3 regions of the Methylobacterium sp. J-043 genome follow, and region 1 is predicted to be linked to each of the others. Evidence: predicted binding sites of a transcription regulator. Region 1 holds the regulator's gene; each other region holds the start of a gene.

What was found. The regulator LexA, encoded in region 1, represses DNA repair genes until DNA is damaged. The targets are predictions, from matches to a motif close to TGTTCNNNNTGTGTTCNG.
Region 2: a site for LexA is predicted at 1,629-1,646, ahead of parE (DNA topoisomerase IV subunit B). Genes of this name have one in related genera too.
Region 3: a site for LexA is predicted at 1,475-1,492, ahead of MKK50_RS01920 (ATP-dependent helicase). Genes of this name have one in related genera too.

The regions. Positions count from the first base shown of each region.
Region 1 covers NZ_JAKSYB010000058.1:409,742-413,015, forward strand. Annotated here, with positions in the region: gene MKK50_RS17220 (DUF1236 domain-containing protein) at 183-1,040, shown strand; gene lexA (transcriptional repressor LexA) at 1,206-1,928, shown strand; gene MKK50_RS17230 (ComEC/Rec2 family competence protein) at 1,922-3,274, opposite strand, start outside.
Region 2 covers NZ_JAKSYB010000026.1:218,369-221,642, reverse strand. Annotated here, with positions in the region: gene parE (DNA topoisomerase IV subunit B) at 1-1,567, opposite strand, end outside; gene MKK50_RS03480 (hypothetical protein) at 1,921-2,112, shown strand; gene MKK50_RS03475 (threonine aldolase family protein) at 2,137-3,177, opposite strand.
Region 3 covers NZ_JAKSYB010000025.1:83,023-86,296, forward strand. Annotated here, with positions in the region: gene MKK50_RS01910 (AsmA family protein) at 1-988, opposite strand, end outside; gene MKK50_RS01915 (hypothetical protein) at 1,149-1,388, opposite strand; gene MKK50_RS01920 (ATP-dependent helicase) at 1,504-3,274, shown strand, end outside.

The DNA.
Region 1 (3,274 bases):
CCAAGCACATGACAGCCTGACTTTCGGACGCCGAAAGACTCAAGCGTATCCATTCGTGCAACCCCACGGTTTTCCCGAAGAACAAGCTGGAGAGCTTATTCCGGGAACGGTTTTGCGAGGGTTGCCGTTGCGTCCCCGGCTTCGGCACCAAGTCGGTCGCTGAGAAGAAACAGGGACGGAACATGACGAAACTCTTTCGCAGCACGGCGACGGCGGCGATCCTGATGTTGGGCGCGGCAACCGCACTCGCTCAAGGCGGCGGCGGCGGCGGTGTTGGGGCCGGGGGGGCCGGGGGCGGTGGTGCTGGCGCAGGAGGTGCCGGGATGGGCGCAGGCGGTGCCGGTGGAGGCGCTGGCGGCGCTGGCGGCGCCGGTGGCGGTGCGGCCGGCGGAGCACGGGGCGGCGCGGGCGAGGCCGGCGGCGCAGGCGGTGCCCGTGGGGCCGCCGATGTCGGTGGGACCCGTGGCGGCGAGAGCGGCGGGGCACCCGGTGGCGCGTCGCGCGCCGGCGAGAGTGGAGAGCCGGGTAGCCGTGGCGGGCGCGAAGGTGGCCCGGCCCGTGCCGAACAGCCGAGCGAGCGCGGCAACCGCGAGTCCGGGCAGACCGACCGCGGCGGCGCAGGCGAGCGCGGCGGACGGGACGGACGAGACGGGCCGGGCGAGCGCGGCGGGCGTGACGGCCGAGATGGGGCCGGCGAGCGCGGCGGGCGGGATGCGGCGGGTGAACGCGGCGGTGCCGGCGAGCGAGGTGGTCGTGGGGCCGCCACCGAGGCGCGGGGCGCTTCGAAGAACCTGAGCTCGACGCAACGCGGCGAGTTCCGCCAGTCGATCACCCGTTCCAGCGTTCGCGCCGTCACGAATGTCAACTTCGCCGTCCGCGTCGGCACGGCAATCCCGCGCTCGGTCTCGCTGCACCCGCTACCCCCGGCGATTCTCTCGGTGGTGCCGGCCTATCGCGGCCTGCAATTCATTCTCGTCGGGGACGACATCGTCATCATCGATCCTGACACCTACGAGATCGTCGACGTGATCCCGGCCTGATCCGGCTGCACGGTACGACAGGAGAGGCGGCGGGGCGACAGCTCCGCCGCCTCTTTCGCTTCCCGAGGTATGCTTGCGGAACAGGAGAGGAACGTCTAGGCTGTTCGTGCTTTGTTTTCAACGATTCTGCGGCGCCCTCGGCCCGCGCTCGACAGCAGGTGCCGCATGCTGACCCGCAAGCAACTCGAACTGCTCCAGTTCATCCAGCAGAGGATGCAGGAGAGCGGTGTTCCGCCGTCATTCGACGAAATGAAGGACGCGCTCGACCTGAAATCCAAGTCCGGCATCCACCGCCTGATCATGGCGCTGGAAGAGCGCGGCTTCCTCCGCCGTCTGCCGAACCGGGCTCGGGCGATCGAGATCCTGCGCATGCCCGATATGCCGGCGGCCAAGCCCGCATCGTCCGAGCCGCGACGCTTCACGCCGAGCGTGGTCGAGGGCGGCCTTTCGGCCAAGCCTGCCGCGCCGAAGCCTGCCATGCTTCAGGCCCATGACGGCAAGGGCCAGTCGGTGATGGTGCCAGTGATGGGCCGGATCGCTGCCGGTGTGCCGATCTCGGCGATCGAGAGCCAGAGCCATTCGATTTCGATGTCCCCCGACTTCCTGGCGGGCGGCGAACACTACGCGTTGGAAGTGCGCGGCGATTCGATGATCGAGGCCGGCATCCTCGATGGCGATCTCGTGGTGATCCACAAGCAGGAGACCGCCAACAACGGCGAAATCATCGTCGCGCTGATCGACGACGAGGAGGCGACGCTCAAGCGCTTGCGCCGCCGCGGTTCGTCGATCGCGCTGGAAGCCGCCAACCCGGCCTACGAGACCCGCGTGCTCGGTCCCGACCGAGTGCGCATCCAGGGCAAGCTCGTGAGCCTCGTGCGCCGTTACTGAGGGTTCTCGGCGTGCGGCGGGTCTGACGGATCCGCCGCACTCGGATCGTTGAAAGGTTGGGAGTCCGACAGGGCTGCCGGCGTTGTCGTGCCGGAAGGACGGGGCTGCCAGGGCTGCAGCCGATCGGCCCCTCGCGCGGTGACGATGTCAGGCCCTGCTGTTCCAAGGCGGATCGCTGTGGCCCCCCGCGCCGCCAGAAATGCCCGGTCGGCGATCAGCGGCGCGGCACAGCCAGGCGGGGCACGCAAGCGGCTGATGAGGATGTCGGCCCGGGCGCAATCCTCGGCGAAGGCGCGCTTGTCGGTGACGAGGGCGACGGCACGGCCGTCCACCGCCGTGAGGGTGCAGCCGATCCGGTCGCAGCGCGGACCGGCGGCGCCGGTTGCGGCCTCCGGACGGCGCCCGTCACCGTCGGCCTTCAACCATTGTTCGAGTACGAAGCCGGGCGGGCGTCCGAGGACTACGAGGCGGCCGTCCTTGCCGCGGACCGCAGCGCCCGCCCCATCCCGATCGATATAGATGTCGTACCGGATCGGGCTCGCGGCGAGGGCGATTCCAAGCCCGGCCGGTATGAGGGCGAGGAGACGCAGCCGCGATACGGGGAGTGTTGCCAGCAGCAGGGCGACGGCGAGCAGCATCAGCGCACCCGTCCCGAAGGCCGGCAGCACGACGGTGGCCTGCCCAAACCCCGCGATCCAGGCGGAGATCTCGAGCATGCCGCGCACCGCAAGCCCCATCAGCCACCAGACCGGACGGTCGAGGGCGAAGGGATAGGCCAGCATGCCGAGTACCGCCGCGGGCATCACCGCGAGCGAGACGAGCGGCAGGGTCAGCGCGTTGCCGACGAGGCCGAAGGGCTGCACGGTCTGGAAGTGGTAGGTCGCGAACGGCGCGGTGGCGAGCTGCGCCACCAGCGTCGTGGCAAACGTTCCGACCACCGCCTTCGCCACCCATGAGGCGGCCCGCGCGATCCGGGACGAGCTGTCGGTTCGTAAGACCCGCCCGTCGATGAGCGGCGCGCAGGCGATGAGGCCGGCCACCGCGCCGAACGACATCTGAAAACTCGGGCCCAGCAGCGCCTCCGGTTCGCGGGCGAGCGCCAGGATCGCCGCGAGGGCGAGGTTGCGCAGGCTGAGCGCCGGGCGGTCGACGAGGATCGCGCCGAGCATCACCAGCGTCATGATCAGTGCCCGCTCGGCGGCGACATCCCAACCCGAGAAGGCGCAGTAGGCGGTCACGCCCAGCATCGCCGTACCCGCCGCGATCTTCTTGATGGGCCAGGCGAGGGCGAGCACCGGCACCAGGGCGAGCCCGGCCCGCACCAGCCAGAATACGACGCCGGCCGC
Region 2 (3,274 bases), on a different contig from region 1:
GCGTTAGGTCCGAAATGAGCTGGTTGGCCCCGAGCTTATCGCGGCTGGCGGACGCCACGTTCAGGATTTTTCCACGCAAGGGGAGAATGGCCTGAGTCGTGCGATCCCGCGCCTGCTTGGCGGAGCCGCCGGCCGAGTCGCCCTCGACGATAAAGATCTCCGAGCGTTCCGTGCCGGCGGCCGAGCAATCGGCGAGCTTGCCGGGCAGGCGCAGCTTGCGGGTCGCGCTCTTGCGGGCAACCTCCTTCTCCTGGCGGCGGCGCAGGCGCTCCTCCGCCCGGTCGATCACCCAGTCGAGCAGCTTGTTGGCCTGGGCGGGCGAGGCCGCGAGCCAGTGGTCGAAGGCATCGCGCACCGCCGTCTCGACGATGCGGGAAGCCTCGACCGTCGCGAGCTTGTCCTTGGTCTGGCCCTGGAATTCCGGCTCGCGGATGAAGACCGAGAGCATCGAGGCGCAGGTGGCCATCACGTCGTCGGTGGTCACCGCCGTCATGCGCTTGGCTTGGTTCACGCGCTCGGCGTGTTCGCGCAGGGCTCGCAGCAGCGCGACGCGCAAACCTGCCTCGTGGGTGCCGCCCTCCGGCGTCGGGATCGTGTTGCAGTAGGAATGCGAGACGCCGTCATCGGCCACCGTCCAGGCCACCGCCCATTCGAGCGAACCGTGCGAGCCGGGCTTCGTGATCTTCCCCGAGAAGATGGAATCGAGGACGAGCTCCTTCCCCTCGATGTCGCGGGCGAGATAGTCCGAGAGGCCGCCGGGAAAGCGGTGCACGGCCTCGGCCGGCACATCCTCCAGCCCTTCGAGCAGGGCAGGGGCGCAGCGCCAGCGGATCTCGACGCCGCCGAACAGGTAGGCCTTGGAACGGGCCATTTTGAACAGGCGCCGCGGATCGAACTTGAGCGAGCCGAAGATCTGCGCGTCGGGGTGGAACCGCACCCGCGTGCCGCGCCGGTTCTGCACCCGCCCGATCGTCTCCAGGCTTCCCTGCGCATGGCCGCGGGAGAACGTCTGGCGATAGAGGGTCTGGTTGCGGGCGACCTCGACCTCGAGCACGTCCGAGAGCGCGTTGACCACCGAGATGCCGACGCCGTGCAGGCCGCCCGAGGTCTCGTAGACCTTCGAGTCGAACTTACCGCCCGCGTGCAGCGTAGTCATGATGACCTCGAGCGCCGACTTGCCGGGGAATTTCGGGTGGGGATCGACGGGAATGCCGCGGCCGTTATCGGTGACGACGAGAGAGCCCGATTCCTCCAGTTCCACCTCGATGAAGCTGGCGTGGCCCGCGACCGCCTCGTCCATGGAGTTGTCGATCACCTCGGCGAAGAGATGATGCAGCGCCCGCTCGTCAGTGCCGCCGATATACATGCCGGGCCGGCGCCGCACCGGCTCCAACCCTTCCAGCACTTCGATCGCCGAAGCGTCGTAGCCGGCCTCCGCCGTTTCCGGCACCGGCACCGGAGATTGCGCCGGAGACGGCGCCACGGGGGTGAGGCGGCGGCGGCGCTCGGCCTCCGCGGCGGGAGGCTTGGCACCGGGTCCGAACAGGTCGCGTGCCGGATCGCTCACGCGACGGCTCCTCGAATCGGGTCGGAGACGGGCTGCATGGCTCTTCATACCCTCGTTGTATCGGAACAAACAGGAAACAAAAAGTCTTCTGTCCGCTTCCGCCGGTCGCAGTACCACGATGGCCGGCCGTGTTCGAAGCCCGACCGTCCTGCCAAGCCCGGCGCAGTGTCATCTCAGTGATGCGGGCGGATGGTTAAGAGTGCCTCTCGAAGCCGGCGCCGGGCGGCAATCCTGCGGCCGAAACGAGGCAGCGAAACGTTAAGGGGGCGCAGCCCAGGATGGCAGCGGGAACAGAAGACGGTTTCCGGACGTTAACTCGCCAAGGTCAGCTTGACCGTAAGGGAGCCACGCCGATGACCCCCGCCGCCGCCCAAGCGCGTCACCTCTCCCTCATGCGCCTGGAACAGGCCGCAGGCCAAGCCTTCGGCTACGCCGACGAGCCCGAGCCAACCGCGTCCCGTTCGGCGATGCTGCTCTCGTCATCGGGTTTTGCCATCGCCACCGTGGCGACGGCTCTGGCGGCCACCATCACCTACCTCGTCTGATCGGGCTGATATCCGTCACAACGATCACGCCGCCGCGGGCAGGGCGCAGAGGCGAATGTCTCGCGCCAGCGCATCGACCCGCGACGGCTCCGAGTCCCAGGCGAACATGAAGCGGGACGCCCCGCCGATGAAGCCGTAGAACTGCCAGCCGCGGGCGCGCAGCGCCTCTTGGACCGTGGCAGGCAGGTTCAGGAACACGCCGTTGGCCTCTACCGGTGCCGCGAGCGAGATGCCCGGCACGTCGGCAATCCCCCGCACGAGCCTTTGGGCGCACGCGTTGGCGTGTCGGGCGTTGTCGAGCCACACCCCGCTTTCCAGCATGCCGACCCAGGGGGCCGAGAGGTAGCGCATCTTCGAGGCGAGCTGGCCCGCCTGCTTGCAGCGATAGTCGAAATCCTCCGCGAGCCCGCGGTCGAAGAAGATCACAGCCTCGCCCACCGCCATGCCGTTCTTGGTGCCTCCGAAGCAGAGGACGTCGACGCCGGCCTTCCAGGTCAACTCGGCCGGGGAGGCGTCGAGCGAGGCGCAGGCATTGGCAAAGCGCGCGCCGTCCATGTGCAGGCGCAGGCCCGATGCGCGGCAGACGGCCGAGATCGCCGCGATCTCGTCAAGGGAGTAGACCCGCCCCGTCTCCGTCGCCTGGGTCAGCGTGACGGCTCGCGGTTTCGGGAAATGGATGTCGCTGCGCTTGCCCGAGATCGTCCGCACGACCTCGGGGGTGAGCTTCCCGTCATCGGTCGCGGCGGTGAGCAGCTTCGAGCCGTTGGAGAAGAATTCCGGCGCGCCGCATTCGTCGGTCTCGATATGCGCCGAGTCGGCGCAGATCACGCTGTGGTAGGATTGGCAGAGCGAGGCCAGCGCCAGCGAGTTCGCCGCGGTGCCGTTGAAAACGAAGAAGACCTCGCAATCGGTCTCGAACAGCCGCCGGAAACCGTCGGCGGCGGCCTGCGTCCAGGTATCGGCGCCGTAGGCGGGAGCGTGCCCGGCATTGGCCGCCTGCATCGCGGCGAGAGCCTCCGGGCAGATCCCGGCGTAGTTGTCGCTGGCGAATTGCTGCTCGGCCACGGCACGCTCCGGCTTCATATCGGCAAAAAACAAGGCCGGGCGGTGAGGGATCCGCCCGGCCTCATGACAGCTATGTCGATCCACCGGCCGGTTTTTG
Region 3 (3,274 bases), on a different contig from region 1:
GCTCCTGCGCCAGCAGCCCGCGGGCGCCGTTGGAGAGCAGCAGCCCGTCGAGGTCGAGGCGGCGGGTCCTCAGGGTCAGGCCGAGCCGGGCCTCGCGCAGATCGAGGCGGCCGCTGCCCGACAGGCGGGCGGCCTTGCCGCCGGGGTCGAGTTCGAGATCGACGGTCTTGGCCTGCACCATGGGGCCGCGCGACGCGAACTTGGCGGCCAGGGTGAGCGGCAGGGCGGCGCCCGCCGGCTGCACCGGCGGGCCGACGGTGAGCCGGGCGCTGCCCTCCGCCTCCGGCACGAGGCCGCGGCGTGCCCCGTCCGCACCCGACCCGTCCTCGGGCTTGAGGGTGATGCGCGCATCGAGTTCCAGGCGGGGCATGGTGTCGCCGCCCCCCGTCAGCTTCAGCGAGAGGCCGCCATCGCTGCCGGCAACGCTGGTGGCGAGGTGGAACGGGCTGCCCTTCGCCGTTCCCTCCGCCAGCCAGGGCCCGGCGAGCGCGGGCGCCCTGAGGCGCAGGTTCTCGGCGGCGAACTGCTCCTGCGGCGCCTCACCCGTCCGTACCGTGGCGACCGTAAGGCGCCGAATGCGCAGGTCGTCGATGACGATGTCGCGGCGCAGCGTTTGCGGTTCGCGCGGCAGGAGCACCGCCTCGTCGGAGACCGGCAGGTTGAGCCCGGCCCGCTCGACCGAGGTCTGGACGAAGCGCACCTCACCCTTGAGAAGGGGGGCCAGGGCGATCTCCGCGTCGACGGCTTGCGCGTCGAGGGCCGGCCCATCCTCGGCGCCGAGCCGCAGGCGGGCGAGGCGAAGATGCGGCGAGGGCAGCAGACGCAGGTCGATGGCGCCCTCGCTGCGGGCACCGGCCCCGAGGGAATCGCTAACCATGCGGTCGATCAGCGCGCGATGCGCCGACCAGTCGATGAACGGCGGCACCGCAAGGGCCGCCACGAGAATCAGCACGACGGCGCCCGCGAGCGCGGTCAGGGAATCACGCACCGTTATCGCTTCCGCCTGGCCTGCGGACCGCAGGACTTCGTTCGCGTTTCACACGCGTTCGAACGGCCGGTGCCACTTGAACGGTGAAAAACCTGCGTCCCTGCGGCCATAGCACAGGCCGTGGCCGGCCCGCATCTCACGCTCTAGCTTTCGCCGATCGTCAGCGGCGGATGCCGAAGGATGGACCGGCCGGCGGCGGAACGTTGAGCGGCGCCCGCTGGATCTGGTTGCGGATGGCGCTGTTCTCCAGAGTCTGTCGCTGTTCGAAGTTGCGGTTCTCGTTCCGGTACTCGAACGACTGGTTCTGCCGGCTCGTGGCGCCACGGTTGCCGGGGCTCTGCGCCCAAGCGGGCGTGAGTGCGGTGAGCAGGGTCAGGAGGGCGAGAGACGGGGCGCGCATGGCCTCACATCCTTCATCGGCATGGGTTTCGGGCTTCCGGAGTGACGCGTGGGGGGTGGAGCCGGTTCCGGATCGGGTCTCGACGGCGTTCGCCTTTTGGTCCAGGGATGCGCGTATGATGCAAGAGCCCAACGACGCGCACGGCGCGTTCCGGCCGCGCCCGTCCGACGACGAAGCGCCGTCGGCCCCGACCTCCATCGCCGCCCGCGCCATGGCCGCCCTGCGACCCGAGGCCGCCTCCTACCTCTCCGGCCTCAACCCGGAGCAGCGCCGCGCCGTGGAGGCGACGGAGGGCCCCGTGCTCGTGCTCGCAGGGGCCGGCACCGGCAAGACGCGGGTTCTGACGACGCGCATCGCCCACCTCATCGCCACCGGCAAGGCGCGGCCCTACGACATCCTCTCGGTGACCTTCACCAACAAGGCCGCCCGCGAGATGAAGCACCGCATCGGCGGGCTGATCGGGCCGGCGGGCGAGGGCATGCCCTGGCTCGGCACCTTCCACTCCATCGGCACCAAGATCCTGCGCCGCCACGCCGAACTGGTCGGCCTCAAATCCGACTTCACGATTCTCGGCACCGACGACCAGCTCCGCCTGATGAAGCAGGTCATCAGTGACCAGAACATCGACGAGAAGCGCTGGCCGGCGCGCGCGCTGGCTCACACCATCGACGGCTGGAAGAACCGGGGCTTGAGCCCCGAACAGGTGCCGCCGGGCGAGGCGCAGTCCTTCGCCTTCGGTAAGGGCGGGCAGCTCTACACAGCGTATCAGGCGCGCCTCGTCACCCTGAACGCCGTCGATTTCGGCGATCTCCTGCTGCTCTGCCTCAAGCTGTGGCGCGAGAATCCGGACATCCTGGCCAATTACCAGGACCGCTTCCGCTACATCCTCGTGGACGAGTACCAGGACACCAACGTCGCCCAGTATCTCTGGCTCAGGCTGCTGGCCCAGGCCCGCAAGAACGTCGCCTGCGTTGGCGACGACGACCAGTCGATCTACGGCTGGCGCGGTGCCGAGGTCGACAACATCCTGCGCTTCGAGCACGATTTTCCCGGCGCCACCGTGGTGCGGCTGGAGCGCAACTACCGCTCGACCGGGCACATCCTCGCCGCCGCCTCCGGGCTCATCGCCAAGAACGAGGGCCGCCTCGGCAAGACCCTGCGCACCGAGGACGAGGCGGGCGAGCCCGTGACGGTCACGGGCTCATGGGATTCCGAGGAGGAGGCGCGTCAGGTCGCCGAATCGATCGAGTCACTCCAGCGCAGGGGGCACGCGCTCTCGGAGATCGCGGTGCTGGTGCGGATCTCGGCACAGATGCGCGAGATCGAAGACCGGTTCGTGCAGGTCGGCCTGCCCTATCGCGTCGTCGGCGGCCCGCGCTTCTACGAGCGGGCCGAGATCCGCGACGCGCTGGCTTACCTGCGCGTGACCATGAACGGCGCCGACGACCTCGCCTTCGAACGCATCTTCAACACGCCCAAGCGCGGCCTGGGCGACGCGACGCTCCAGACGCTCCACGCTTTCGCCCGCGCCGACCGGGTTCCCCTCCTGGCGGCCGCGCGCAAGCTGATCGAGACCGACGAGCTGAAGCCGCGCGCCCGCTCGATGCTGCGCGGCCTCGTCGAGAGCTTCTCGCGCTGGGTGCGGCTGGTGGAGAGCAAGCCGCATCCGGAGGTCGCCCAGACCATCCTGGAGGAATCCGGCTACACCGAGATGTGGCAGAAGGACCGTTCGGCCGACGCCGCCGGGCGGCTCGAAAACCTCAAGGAATTCGTCCGCTCGATGGAGGAATTCCCCGACATGGCGGCCTTCCTCGAACACGTCTCCCTGGTGATGGAAGCCTCCGAGGCCGAAGGGGCCGACCGCGTCTCGCTGATGACGCTGCACG